DNA from 4 places in the Paenibacillus sp. F411 genome. Region 4 is predicted to be linked to each of the others. Evidence: riboswitches for the same ligand, from Rfam matches in the RefSeq annotation. Region 4 holds a riboswitch; each other region holds the start of a gene.

Region 1 (3,485 bases), on a different contig from region 4:
TTGCCGTCAGGATGCTCGTCTGGATATCATCGCCGATGGCCACAATCCCGCAGTCAAAGTTTCGGATGCCTAGCGATTTCAGCACCTCTTCATCCGTAGCATCCGCAACAACGGTATGTGTCAGCAGATCGCTCATATCCTCCACAATCTCTTCGTCCCGGTCCACGCCCAGCACCTCATAGCCAAGGTCCATCAGCTCCAGCGCCAGACTGGCGCCGAAGCGACCAAGGCCGATCACCGCAAACTGTTTTGGTTTCATGTCCTTCTATCCCCTTATCCAATAATCATTTTGCCTTCCGGATACCGGTACAGCTCTTTTCCCTTCTTCGGCCCGAGCGCGAATACGAGTGTCAGCAGGCCGACCCGGCCCGCAAACATGGTCACCGTAATCAGTACCTTGCCGAGCAGGGACAGCTCGGGCGTCAGTCCCATGGACAATCCTACCGTAGAAAATGCCGAGGCCGTTTCAAACAGAATCGCCAAAAAGCTCGCATCCTCCGTTGTAGACAGCACCATAGCCACTGCTACAATAAACAGCAGAGCCAGCAGAGAGACCGTCAGTGCCTTAAAGATCCGCTCCTGCGCCAGCCGGTGACGGAACAGCACGATATCATCACGTCCGCGAATCATCGAAATGACGGCACCGATCATAATCGTAAAGGTCGTCGTCTTGATTCCCCCGCCCGCCGATCCCGGCGATGCTCCAATAAACATAAGAATAATGATAAAAAACTGAGTGGCCTGGCGCAAATCCGGAATATTCAAGGTGTTGGCCCCTGCCGTCCGCGGCGTGACGGACTGGAACAAGGAGCCCCACAGCTTGCCGTCCCAGCCCAGTGCGCCCAGCGTTTTGACATTCGTAAATTCAAATATAAATATAATGACCGTACCGATCACAATCAGCGCTCCCGTCATGGACAGCACCACCTTGGAGTGCAGGGACAGCTTCCGCCGGGTTTTATAATCTACGATTTCTGACATTACAATAAAACCGATTCCGCCGGATATAATAAGAAATAGGCTCGTAAGATTAACAAAAGGATCACTCACATAACCCGTCAGGCTTCTGAAATCTCCGAACAGATCAAAGCCCGCATTGTTAAACAGGCTGATCGCGTGGAAAACAGCAAAATAGGCCGCTTTGCCCAAGGGCATATCGAATGCCCATCTGGCCGTATAAATGATTACCGCCACCCCTTCAATATACAAGGAGTACAGCAGCACTCTTCGGATCAGCCGCACGATCCCTTCCATAGCGGTCTGATTCATGGCCTCCTGCAGGATCAGCCGATCCTTGAGCGAGATTCGGCGCTTGAGAACCAGTGCAATCAAAGTAGCCATCGTCATAAAGCCCAGGCCGCCTACTTGTATCATACACATAATGACGATTTCCCCAAACGTGCTGAAGAACGTTTCTGTATCCACAACGACAAGACCCGTAACGCAGGTTGCAGAGGTGGCCGTAAACAAGGCATCCATAAATCCGAGCCCTTCCCCGCTTTCGCTGGCTATGGGAAGCATCAGCAGAAAAGCCCCCGTCAAAATAATGGCACTAAAGCCCGCAACCAGAAACTGCGGCGGGGACAAGCGGAGCCATTTCAGCTTCCATTTCAACTTCCGTTTCACTTTGCTCACCTCTTAAAAATGGCACATAAAAAAGACACTGGAAATCCAATGCCTTTTTATCGCGTTTGGGTCCCTGTGCACACAGCCTACGAGGTTAGCTGACGGATTCGGGCATATCACAGGCTGCCCTATTCGCTTCTCCTGCAAAAAGCGAAATTCACCCCAATTACATGGTTCCCCCGTTTTCTTATCGAAACTCGGCTGATCTATTCAATTATCGTCATGACGTTCTGACATGATGTGATTATAACGCATGCAGCCAGGGAATATCCAAAACCGTTTTTGACGGAAATCCATGTAAAAAGGTTCAAATTAGCCATATTCCAGAATCACAGCATCCCCTTTTCTGAGGTTTTCGAAATCTTTCCCGTGTTTTCAGTTTTTTTCAAGCTATTTGAAGGTTTCCTTCCTTGGACCATGCGCCCTTATTTGTGCTCCCGGCATCCCAGCCTATATACTTCTAAATAACAAAGCCTTCAACAGAGTCATCAAACTGAAAATCCATTTCGCAATAAAGGAGGGACATCATGAATCGGTCAGGCTCCCCGCTGGTCCTTAGGCCAGATTTCAAGCCCTTGCTCCTGATGGCTTTGGCCGGCTGTATACTGTTTCTCGCCCTGCAGGTGTACCCTGCACTATATTCCGGGGCGTCAACACCCCAGCCCATCGACAAATCCGAAGCAGCAGCGGCGGCACAGCGCTTTTATACCGAACAGATGACGCTGAGTCCCGGCAGCAGCCAAGAGCCCTTAGTGACATATACTGCGCGCTCTGAGCTTTACGGCTACCTGATGAAGGAGAAGCTGGTGCAGCTCTATGACGAACAATTCAAGGAGAAATATCCTTATGAGCTGTACCGGGTCACTCTCGATCAAGGAAATAGCAATGCCATCCATGTCGATGTCAATATGCATACCGGAGCAATTGCCGGCTTCACCTACGATTCGCAGGACTCCGGCTATGAGGGCGCCATGCTGCAGGAGGGCCGGGCGCAGCGGCAGCTACTGCTCCTGCTCGAAGGAGAGCTGACGCTTGCGGAGAAGCAGGCTTTAGCTGCCCCTTGGGTACAGCGCGCAGGCTATGATCCCGAGCAGCTGACGATGGTCACAGGCAAACGTGAGCCCGGGCTGATCTACCGGGACCCTGATGCTAAGGCCGGGGATGCGGTGCTGCAGCTTGCCTTTACTTTTGAGAACGGACAGCTTCGTTCTTTCGAGCCGGCTTTTGCCGCTCCTGAATCTCATCTGGCTTATGTCGATCAGCAGACCATGGCTGCCGTGCTGCTTACCTTGCTGGGCTACGGGCTGTTCACCCTTCTCCTGGGCATCCTGGCCGTCATTTACAGCGTCAGAACCCGGATGTACATCTCCTGGAAGCGAGGCGTTCTGCTTGCAGTCATCGTGTTTGTAACGCAAATGCTCAATGTGTACAATATGCTGCCGTCCTATGAAGCTCAAGGGATGTCGGAGACCATGATCGGCGGGCGGCTTCTCTTCTATGCCGGCTACTCCCTAGTCTTTTCGGCCCTGGTCTACTTCTCTCTTGCCGGGGGAACAGGGCTGTGGCTCAAAGAGGATGGCTTGAATCCTTTTCCCGAGGTCCGTGAGACCGGTTATGGCCGCTATGTATTGCAGAGCATGAAGCTGGGTTATGTATGGGCATTTATCTTGATGGGCGTGCAGTCAATTATTTTTGTCGTTCTCGGGCTGACACTGAACACATGGTCAACCATTGACGCCAGCCAATCTCCCTACAATATGCTGTATCCGTGGCTGTTCCCTCTGATGGCATGGTTTGCCGGCATCATGGAAGAAACCGTATACCGCCTGTTTGGCATTAAGATGCTGTCCAAGATATTC
Region 2 (3,485 bases), on a different contig from region 4:
TGCAGGTGAAGGAGAGATGGCACAGAATGTCGAGAGCCTGGGCGGCAAAATATTACGTATGAACCCGGATGGCTCGATTCCGGAAGACAATCCTTTTCCGAACTCCTATGTGTATTCCTACGGACACCGCAATTCTCAAGGTCTTGCCTGGGATGCGGCAGGGCGCATGTTCAATTCCGAGCATGGTCCCAGCGGCCGTGTTGGCGGGCATGATGAGATAAACAGCATTGAGCCGGGCAGTAATTATGGCTGGCCGGATAACATCGGGGATGAGCAGCAGGAAGGGATGGTGCCTCCTTTGCTTCATACCGGCGAGGAAGCCATTGCCCCTTCGGGAACTCTTTATGAACAAGAGGATATGCTTCTGATTGCGGGTCTGAGGGGAGAAGCATTATACCGCTTTGATCTTGAAAAGAAGAAGCTGAACACTGTGCTGGACGGTGTCGGCAGAATTCGCGATGTACAGATGAGTGAGGATGGAGTCTACCTCATTACGAACAATACTGACGGACGCGGGACACCATCTCCAGGAGATGACCGCCTGCTGCTGCTTCAGCCAAAGCAAGAGCAGAAATGATTAAATATGCAGGAGCTGTTTAATGATAAAGGAGACCTGTCCAGGGCAGAATAAATCTTTTACAGGAAAGGAGCACATCTTATGTCAACCATATCACCTGAAAAGCTTCAGCAATGTATTGACGAGTGCCTGCGCTGCATGCAGGCATGCAATCGCTGCTACAGTGCCTGCCTGGAGGAAGAAGACCTGCAAATGATGAAGGAATGTATCCGAATGGATCGCGAATGTGCAGAGCTCTGCGCTTTTGCAGCTCAAGCAATGTCGATGAATAGCAGCTATATGAAGCAAATTTGTGAGGCCTGTGCTGAAATGTGCGAGGCTTGCGGAAACGAGTGCAGCAAGCACGAGCATGAGCACTGCCGTCAATGTGCGGAGGCCTGCTTCTCATGTGCCAAGGCCTGCCGGGAGATGGCGGCCTAACTAATACGCTATTATGAAGTCCTATAAACAGCCCTGAACACTTCCTAATGAATGTGTTTGGGGCTGTTTTTGTCATGCTCCAAGCCCTCACTGCAACCCATGACAAATTAGTTACAAAAATGATTGACAGCTTGTCCTGTGATGTACTACATTAAGGGAGAGAGTTACAAAAAATTCATTAATATGCCGAATTTCGATATAGAAAACGGGGGAACCACTGCCGGGTGAATTATTCTTGTTTGAGAGGGAATATAGGGGACCCTTAACCGAACCCTTAGCTAACTCCGTAGGCACCGAAGGGAGCACTATCTTTTGAAGAAGCTGCTATTGTCTGTATTAGGTTCTGCTTTAATCTTTTCATCGGGTGCGGTTACGGCATTCGCAGATCAGGGGCCGAAGCTTCAAGCTGAAGTGACTAAGCTTGTCGGAACCCCTTATAAGTGGGGCGGCACGACCGTAAGTGGATTTGACTGCTCCGGATTCATTTTGTACATATTCAGCAAGTATAATGTAGACCTGCCACGTACCTCCGCAGCCCAGGCTACCGTAGGTGTGAAGGTAGAGCGTGATGATTTAAGGCTTGGTGATCTGGTATTCTTCAATACGTCGGGCAGAGGCGTATCTCATGCCGGAGTCTACATTGGTAACGGTCAATTTGCGCATGCTTCCACCAGTAAAGGTGTAAGAATCAGCAAGCTGAGCGAGTCTTACTATGACAGCAAGTACGTGACTGCACGCCGGGTGATCGACCAGAAGGATTACATCCAGATGGTGGGCGAAATCAGCTAAGCAAGAGGTATTATGATTGGAATCAGGGGCCTGCGATGAACTTCGCAGGCTTTTTGTGTATCATGGAGATATGAAGGAGGGGGTGATTCCATGCTCAAGCGACTGAAGTCATATCTGAATCAACGCCGTAAGCCCGTTTCTAACCCTGAGCCGGAGCTCGTGATCACAACGGAGCGGGATGAAGAGCGCACCCTGCTTCTCATTAAATCCGGTGTGCAGAGGTCGGTAGAGCCGATCATCGGGGAGACCGTTCTTCAGATCGCGGAGATGCATCAGGTTGAATGGAGCTCCTTTTGCAAACGTGGAACCTGTGCGCGATGCCGCTGCATCATACTGGAAGGAGAGGAGCTGCTCTCCTCTCCGAACGAGGCTGAGGAGGCTCGGCTCGATCCGGAGGAGCTGGAGGAAGGCTACCGGTTAGGCTGCCAAGCCAAGGTGAAGCAGCCCGGAGATATGACGATTCGGCACACGCCTTATTTCTAGGAATAAGGAGAGCGCCAGATGCCGCATGCTATCTTGTATAACGGTTAGGAGGGAATGTGTATGACTCGAAACCTGCAAAAGGTGCCCTATGGATATGTCCCCCCTGTGGAGACAACCAAAGGCACACTGATCTATTATGATCCTTTTGAAGAAATCGGCAGAGAGCAAGGGCTGTCTCAAGCGGTACAGGTGAAGAGCGAGCAGGCATTTCAGCGGCTCGTGCTTTATCCACTCCATGAACAGACGATGAAACGAATGTATAAACGGGAGGGGACCTCCTTTTATAAAAGAGAAAACGCATTACAGGACTGGATTCAGGAGCAAAGCGTAGGTGATATCGAGCTGGACGCCTGGGAAGGCAAACGGAAAAAATACGTCCCGATCGAAGCCGCCCTCCGCCACCTGACCGAGAAGAATCCAGCTCCGTATTTTCTGCTGGTGTCTGGAGAAACAGCCAATGCCTTCGCCTCTTATCATGTGTTTCAGGAGTGGATTGTCAAGATTCGCTTGCTGCTTCTGGAGGAGCCCGCTTCACTTCATCCTCGGCTGCAGCAGTATGACAGCCGATGGAGCAGGATCACTTTATAATATCTACTGCCAAAAGTGATCGTTAGGCCGATTTCCGCGGAATTAGCCGGGTAGAAAGCATGATCGTTTCCACCGGTGCCCCCGGGCGATGCAGGCGCCGTTCCAGCGCTTCAATGGCCCGGGCACCCAGCTCTTCCTTGCTCAGCTGAATCGTTGTAAGTGGCGGAGCGGAGAGTGAAGCCCCCCACACATTATCTATGCCGATGACCCGGCAGTCCTCCGGAATGGAGTAGCCGTGTTTTTGCAAAGTCTCCATCCACTCCAGCGCGATATCATCGTTCGCCCCAATCCATCCGTCAGGACGCTCGTCCTCCGGGATCTGCTCCAGAGATTTCAGCACTTCATCTCCCCAATGACCTCTTTCGTAGGGCACCTGCCATTCCAGCAGAGTCGTGCCTTGCTGCAAAAAGTCACCACCCACACCTAATTGAACACCGATCCTTCGCTGCAAAAAGCTCGCCGAGCGTCCATCGTCGGTAATGAAGCCAATACGCCGACAATGCTGTGACTGGAGAAACGTAGAAGCTGTGGATCCGGCATTCACATCGTCATGGCGAACCGTATCACACTGCAGCAGCGGCTCCTGATGATCCACAAGGACTAAGGGAAGCTGGATATCTGCCATTCG
Region 3 (3,485 bases), on a different contig from region 4:
CCACCGGTACAGCAGACCATCCTTCCTATACGACCACAGTGACGCTGAGCAGCCGGGGAGGACCGGTTCACCAGGTGCCCGTGACGTTCGCTTTTGAGAATGGAGAAACGATCCGCCGGGTGTGGGACGGCAGCGGCGAGGCTGCACGCTTCAAGGTGACCTCCTCCTCCCCGCTGATCTGGGCGATGGCTGATCCCGACTACACGATGGTGCTTGAGAACAAGCATGTGAACAACTATTTAAAGGCCGGCATGGAGGCCAAGCAGGTGACACGCTGGAACCTGAGCGTCACCAAGCTGATCGAGACGCTGTACGGAGCGCTGTCATGGTAGGGGGGATTATATGAGAACATACGCGGGTTTAGGATGGGGAAGTGTGAAGGATCAGTTTTATGTCATCATTCTGCTGTTTGTATATCGGCTGCTCTGGGGGTACTGCCTGTATCGCCTCATTTCCTCCATCGTCGTGCCGCTGCTGCTGCGATACCCCGATCCCGCTCCGCATGAGCTGAGCAGACTGCTTTATTTTTTTGAAGGAGAGCTGGCATTGACCCGCGGCGGCCTGCTTCCCGGTGCTGTATGGATGCTGATTCTCCTTGCGGCTGTGCATATTCTGCTGACTCCCTGCATTCGGGCCGGAATGATGTATCATCTTCACCGGGAAGCCGAGGGGGAGCGGGGGCTGTTTCTTTTTCAAGGCATGCGGAAGCTGTGGAAGCCCTTGACGCTGTTCTATATCCTGGAGCTGATCCTGCTGGGTCTGCCCTTGTATTGGTTACTTCCGGAGGCCCTGCCTTCCTTCATTGAAGCAGCCCGTCATCCGCAGGCGCTGCTGCAGCCGGGACTCTGGGTGCTGGGATGGCTTCTGTATGTATGGATCATCCGTCTGGCTTTGCTGTACATGCAGTTTGGATATACGTCCGGCACAGGAACTCCCGCAGCCCTGCTCTTGTTCCTGCGCCGCCTCGGCAGCGCGCTTCCGCTCTCCCTGCTCATTGGCGGCCTGGCCCTGCTGTCCTCGTTACTGATCGGCGGGATGTCCTTATGGTGGTCGGGCCTGATCGGCCTATTGCTGCAGCAGGCTTCCTATTTCCTGAAGAGCCTTTTTCAGGTGTGGGGAATGGCCTCACAGTATCACGTATTTAAATCATCATCTACAAAATAAAGAATTATCGGTCCACTAAAAAAGGAGCTGCCGACAAGATTGAATCTTGTGGCGACAGCTCCTTTTTGCTGTTTCCCGGGACATCCGTTTCTTTTTTTATTAAATATCGTTCCTTTGTTTGCCAAAATGTAAATACTCTGCTAAAATAACGAAAGTGATAGTAACAAATTTGTCATCTTGATGTCATCATTTATGTACCTAGCCATATTGTCGTTGAGTCCAATACTTTAACATTTTTCAGAAAGCCGAATTTCCGAATGTAAGGAAAACGGGGGATCCGTCCTGGGTGAATTGACCTTGTAACAGAGGGGTCATAGGTTAACCTTCTCAACCGAACCCTTAAGCTAACCTCGCAGGCTTGGAAGGAGCTTTTCACGTGAAGAAGAAGTTGGCTGCAGTCTCACTTGGTTTAGCGCTCGCGCTCAGCATTACTGCCGGAAGCGCTTTCGCAGATTCAAAGCTTACCAGCACGATTAAGCCGGTCATGGGCGTAAGCTACAAGATGGGTGGAACAACGACGAAAGGCTTTGATTGTTCCGGATTTACAAGTTATGTGTTCAAGAAGCTCGGTGTCACCTTACCGCGTGTTTCTTCCGCTCAATATAAGGTGGGGACCTCTGTGTCCAAGAGCAGCCTGAAGGCCGGTGATCTCGTATTCTTCAATACGACAGGCCGCGGTGTTTCCCACGTTGGGATTTATGTAGGCAACGGCAAGTTTGCTCATTCCTCCAGCTCCGAAGGAGTCACTATTACCAGCCTCAACTCCAGCTATTTCGCCAAGCGTTATGTCGGAGCCAAGCGGGTCATGAGTGAGAGCAAGTACAAGGCCGTCGCCGTGAATTACAACTAATCCAATTCATGTCATTGACTTGCCTCGAAGCAGATGCGCCAACATCTCTTCGGGGCTTTTGTTTGTGCTATACTTCTATAACGCAGGAAGAAGGCAAAAGGTTTTTCATTTTACAAAAAAATATGTAAAAGCCACAACTTTTTATCTTCTCGTGCGTCTTACTGCTTTAATACCCGTATCCCTGAGTATGAAACACATTTTGGAAAATAATATGTTATATATTCTCAAAGCGTAAACAACCCTTTGCCGTGAGGTGCCTCCCATGATTGACTCATACCCTTTATTTCGAGCAGTTCCCATGACCTTTGAGCATGCAATCGACGTATGCAGCTGGCGTTATCCAGAGCCCTACAATATTTATGGCTGGCTCCCGTGGGAGCAAATGGTTCAGCTTGGCGTGGAATTCGGCGATCCCCTCATTCGGGAGGAGCAGTATCTTTCTGTAGTGGATGAGCAGGACAGACTATGGGGGTTCGCACAGCTATTTCCCTTGGACCGGGTCATTCGCATCGGTCTCGGGATGCGCCCTGATTGGTGCGGACATGGAATGGGTAAGCGATTTGTGGAGGCCATTGTGGACGAGGCCAAGCGCCGTTATCCAAGCGGCCCCTTAGATCTGGAGGTTCTGGCCTGGAACGAGCGCGCGATCCGCACCTACCGCAAGGCCGGCTTTGGCATTACGGATTCTTATGAGAAGCTTACGCCTTCCGGGATGGCCGAGTTTTATTGTATGGAATATGTGCCGAGCTAAAGACTGCATTTTGTCACGATTCTGTGATATTATAGCTTTCAGATGAGCATGTCTGTGCTTTTTTTGTCACAACTGCTTTGCTGTCCCGACAGGATCGTCTATAATAGGAATACATGCACATACATAGGAAAGGACGATTTGACGATGCAGAAATGGATCATGAGCGGCATTTTCTTCTTCTCATGCGCGTTGGCTCTTGTATTGTTGTTCACGCTTCCAGGTAAAGAAGAGGCTGCAGAAGAAGCGAAGCCGACCATGCCGGAGGTTACTATGGTTGCAGCAGACGCTGAAGCCGTACTGAAGAGCAGCTGTATTACCTGTCACGGAGACCAGCTTCAAGGCGGTGCAGGCCCAGCTCTGAATCAGGTAGGCGCTAAGCTGGATGCTGAAGCCCTCTTCACTGTGATTTCTAAAGGCCGCCCACCAGGCATGCCTGCTTTCAAGGATTCGCTGTCGGAAGAGGAAATTGCTAATGTGGCGATGTACCTCGCCGAGAAGAAATAATAGCTTCACACGAAACACGCTTGGTCTCATGCAGACCCAAGCGTGTTTTTTTAATGTATAGGTGGTGATTGGATCTTCCCCATGGACCCTCGTTATCCGTTCTCTGCGGACCTTCTTTTCTCGTATACCTCGTTAAACTGTTGTGCCTCTTTAATATCGAGTGCGGTAATACCACCCTCATTCCAGGAGGTCAGCCGCAGCGTAACCGTCTTGAAA
Region 4 (3,485 bases):
AAAGGACGAGCTGCTCCGGGATCTTTGCTGCCGCTTTATGCACCGCCGATTGTATAAATATGTAGAAATCGATCATATCGACAAAGAGACGATCGACGAGCTTCGCCACGCCTTTCAGGAAGCGGGATTGAATCCGGAGTATGACCTGGAGGTTGATTTTCCGACCGATCTGCCCTATGATGAATTTCCTTCAGGCTCTACAGCAAGCCATAAGCAGATTTTACTGCTGGACCGGTTTGATCAGCTGCGGGAAATCTCCGAGGTATCAGACATTGTGCGCTCCATCAGCGGCATTCACCGCGGACGCTCCCATCTATACTATCCGGAGGACAAGCTGAGAACGGTGTGGGACATATTGCCCGCTGACGTCACCGGTCTGCTTGCACGGTAGTGCACAGGGAACCTGTGGCTGCTCATGTCCATCAAGCTGGAATGATGGATAAAAAGGTCAAGCTGATTTATTTTCGACAGGAAGGGAGCTTTACACGTTATGTTATTCGACACTCATACCCATTTGGATTCTGCAGCCTTTGATGAGGACCGTGAAGCCGTCATTCAGCGGGCAGTAGACCAGGGAATTACGCGTATGATCAACATTGGCTTCAATCGTGAGACCATCCCGACGACGATGCAGCTCGCGGAAAAATATGATTTTATATATGCAGCCGTAGGCTGGCATCCGGTAGACGCCATTGCGATGAAGGAGGAGGACCTGGAGTGGATTGCTTCTCTGACCGCTCACCGGAAGGTTGTAGCCATTGGCGAAATTGGACTGGACTACCATTGGGACACGTCTCCCAAAGAGATACAGCATAAGGTGTTCCGGCAGCAGATTCAGCTGGCGAAGGAGCTGAATCTGCCCATCGTGATTCATAATCGGGATGCGCATGAGGATGTCCTGCGAATTCTGAAGGAGGAAAAAGCGTCGGAGGTGGGCGGCGTCATGCACTCCTTCTCCGGCAGCTGGGAAACGGCCAAGCAGTGCCTGCATATGGGCTTTCATATTTCCTTCGGCGGACCCACTACGTTCAAAAATGCCAAACAGCCTAAAGAGGTGCTGACACAGGTGCCGCTGGACCGCCTTTTACTGGAAACCGATGCGCCATATTTGACACCGCACCCGTTCCGGGGAAAAAGAAATGAGTCCTCTTACGTGAAGTATGTGGCAGAGCAAGCCGCTGAATTGAAGGGGTTGTCTCTGGAAGAAATTAGTGAGATTACAACCCGAAATGGTCTGGAACGATTTGGGATTTGATGAAATCGGGAGCAAAAGCGGTGAAAAAGCGAGCATTTGCGATGAATTAAGATTTTATCATCAAAAATGGTCCGATTATTACAATAATTTAACTATTTATCAGAAAAAATGTGGTTGAACGTTGCTTTACAACCTGCATGTAAAGAGAGTATCATCTTTTCAGTACTTATGAAGCGCTGGTTTGACACCAGCAGCATATTCATTTACAAACCGTCTCGCTTAATCTCCAGATCATGGAGAACGGGGGAACCGATACAGGGTCAACGAGCAACCATACATAAGGGCTGTGAGCACTGTATTTGATTTCAATTCGGGTCTTTGGGGTGAATTTGAGGGCAGCCGCCATGAGCGGTTGACTCGAGATAGGGCGTCTCTCTTACGTCCGAACCCGACAGCTAACCCCGTAAGCGTAAATAAGAGAGGCAACGGTCGTGCATCCTTTCCAAGACTACAGCTGGAAAAGCCACGAGAAGAGTCTCTAATACTCTTTTTCGGGCTTTTTTTATATTCAGAATATTGGAGAGAGCGCCATCATACCCTGGGATACACAAGGGGGGTGGCAGAACACATGCACGAATAGACGGGGCGTAACGCAGGGTGCACATCTATAGCGGGGCACTCTGTGAGACAAATTTGCTATAGTCGCGTCATATACACTCATGCATGATCTAGAGGGCGGGGCTATGAAGGAGGATGAAGCAGTGGGCGTTTTACAACCAGAACAGACCCATGATTCACAATCATCCAGCATGTCATACGCATTACGATGGAAGCATGATTTTCTGCGTCAACTGATGCTGGCGGCCTTTGGTACCATCACCATTACGCTGCTCGTACTGCTGATTATACACAACCAGTCGGGCAAAGAAATTCACCTGGTGGTCGATGGACGGGTGACCACGGTGGAAACGAATGAGGCCATGCTGCAAAATGTGCTGGAAGAGCATTCGATCTCGCTGAAGCCGCAGGATGAAATATCCATGCCGCTAAACGGAAGTCTTCAGGATGGAGACCGGATCGTCATTCAGCGTGCGGTTCCTATTACAGTCACCGCAGACGGCAATACGCAAACGGTATTTACAACCCAGGACACTGTACAGAACGTGCTAAACAAAGCCGGCATTACCGTCCAGGATGAAGATAAAGTAACTCCTGCACTGGACAGCAAGCTGTCCGAGGCTTCCGACATTCGCGTTGTTCGCGTAAGTAAGCAGCAGGTACAAGAAGAAGAGGTCCGCGAATACCGGGTCATCAAGACGTCAGACCCTTCGCTTCTGAAGGGCGATAACCGGGTGGTTCAAGCGGGAGAGCCTGGATTGATCATTCACCATATTGAGAAGGTGTATGAAGATGGACAGCTGGTTTCCAAACAAGTGGTGTCCAAGGAAGTCGAACGCAAGACGATGGATAAAGTGATCGCGGTCGGCACGAAGAAGCCGCCGGAGCCGGTGAAGGAAGAGCCGGTCGTTCAGGCTGTAAAGCCAACGACTGTAGCCAAGACGACGACTAAGACCTCGGCGAAGACGCCTGCCGTTCAGCCAAAGGCCGCCGTTCAGTCGAGCTCAAGCTCAGAGAGTAAGCAGAACAACGTCGTTTCTAAAGCCGGTATTGATTTTGAATATAAGAAGGTCCTGAAGAATGTATCCATGACGGCGTACTCCTCGGAGCAGCCGGGCATCGGTACGAAGACCGCTTCCGGTACGCGTGTTACGGAAGGCCGCACCATCGCTGTAGATCCTAACGTCATTCCGATTGGCTGGTGGGTTTATATTGAGGGCATTGGCTTCCGCCGTGCCGAAGATACAGGCGGTGCGATCAAGGGCAACAAGATTGACGTGTATTACGACTCGCTGCGTGCAGCACTGAATTTCGGACGCAAGAACGGGCATACCGTGTATGTCATTGGACCCGTCAAGCCGGAATCGAACTAATGTTTTACTTTTCCATGAGAAATAGGCTACTATTTATGTAATATAATGAGATGCTAAGAAGAGGATATGATCCTCTTCTTTTTTTTGGAAGGACGAATGAAGCATGATCAAGGAAGTTATTGTGGTGGAGGGCCGGGATGATACGGTCGCGGTGAAGCGTGCTGTAGAGGCCGATACGATAGAGACGGGAGGCTCTGCGGTGAACCGCGCGGTCATTGCCAAGGTGAAGCTTGCGCAGGAGCGGCGAGGTGTCATTATTCTGACAGATCCCGACCATGCGGGAGAGCGGATTCGCAAAA

What was found. Region 4 has a riboswitch for cyclic di-AMP ahead of JJQ72_RS18295 (ubiquitin-like domain-containing protein). Riboswitches for the same ligand answer to the same signal wherever they lie in the genome.
Region 1: another riboswitch for cyclic di-AMP. It lies ahead of JJQ72_RS07685 (TrkH family potassium uptake protein); the one in region 4 lies ahead of JJQ72_RS18295 (ubiquitin-like domain-containing protein).
Region 2: another riboswitch for cyclic di-AMP. It lies ahead of JJQ72_RS09870 (C40 family peptidase); the one in region 4 lies ahead of JJQ72_RS18295 (ubiquitin-like domain-containing protein).
Region 3: another riboswitch for cyclic di-AMP. It lies ahead of JJQ72_RS18950 (C40 family peptidase); the one in region 4 lies ahead of JJQ72_RS18295 (ubiquitin-like domain-containing protein).

What each region holds. Positions count from the first base shown of each region.
Region 1 is NZ_JAGFIP010000005.1:168,706-172,190, forward strand. It holds gene JJQ72_RS07680 (potassium channel family protein) at 1-259, opposite strand, end outside; gene JJQ72_RS07685 (TrkH family potassium uptake protein) at 274-1,614, opposite strand; cyclic di-AMP (ydaO/yuaA leader) riboswitch at 1,695-1,839, opposite strand; gene JJQ72_RS07690 (CPBP family intramembrane glutamic endopeptidase) at 2,154-3,485, shown strand, end outside.
Region 2 is NZ_JAGFIP010000007.1:161,037-164,521, forward strand. It holds gene JJQ72_RS09860 (PQQ-dependent sugar dehydrogenase) at 1-577, shown strand, start outside; gene JJQ72_RS09865 (four-helix bundle copper-binding protein) at 659-997, shown strand; cyclic di-AMP (ydaO/yuaA leader) riboswitch at 1,172-1,305, shown strand; gene JJQ72_RS09870 (C40 family peptidase) at 1,310-1,786, shown strand; gene JJQ72_RS09875 (2Fe-2S iron-sulfur cluster-binding protein) at 1,877-2,269, shown strand; gene JJQ72_RS09880 (hypothetical protein) at 2,330-2,857, shown strand; gene JJQ72_RS09885 (LacI family DNA-binding transcriptional regulator) at 2,880-3,485, opposite strand, start outside.
Region 3 is NZ_JAGFIP010000024.1:16,331-19,815, reverse strand. It holds gene JJQ72_RS18960 (M1 family metallopeptidase) at 1-332, shown strand, start outside; gene JJQ72_RS18955 (hypothetical protein) at 343-1,164, shown strand; cyclic di-AMP (ydaO/yuaA leader) riboswitch at 1,398-1,537, shown strand; gene JJQ72_RS18950 (C40 family peptidase) at 1,541-2,014, shown strand; gene JJQ72_RS18945 (GNAT family N-acetyltransferase) at 2,277-2,765, shown strand; gene JJQ72_RS18940 (c-type cytochrome) at 2,910-3,269, shown strand; gene JJQ72_RS18935 (4a-hydroxytetrahydrobiopterin dehydratase) at 3,362-3,485, opposite strand, start outside.
Region 4 is NZ_JAGFIP010000022.1:11,363-14,847, forward strand. It holds gene JJQ72_RS18285 (HD domain-containing protein) at 1-391, shown strand, start outside; gene JJQ72_RS18290 (TatD family hydrolase) at 491-1,255, shown strand; cyclic di-AMP (ydaO/yuaA leader) riboswitch at 1,462-1,680, shown strand; gene JJQ72_RS18295 (ubiquitin-like domain-containing protein) at 1,957-3,186, shown strand; gene rnmV (ribonuclease M5) at 3,290-3,485, shown strand, end outside.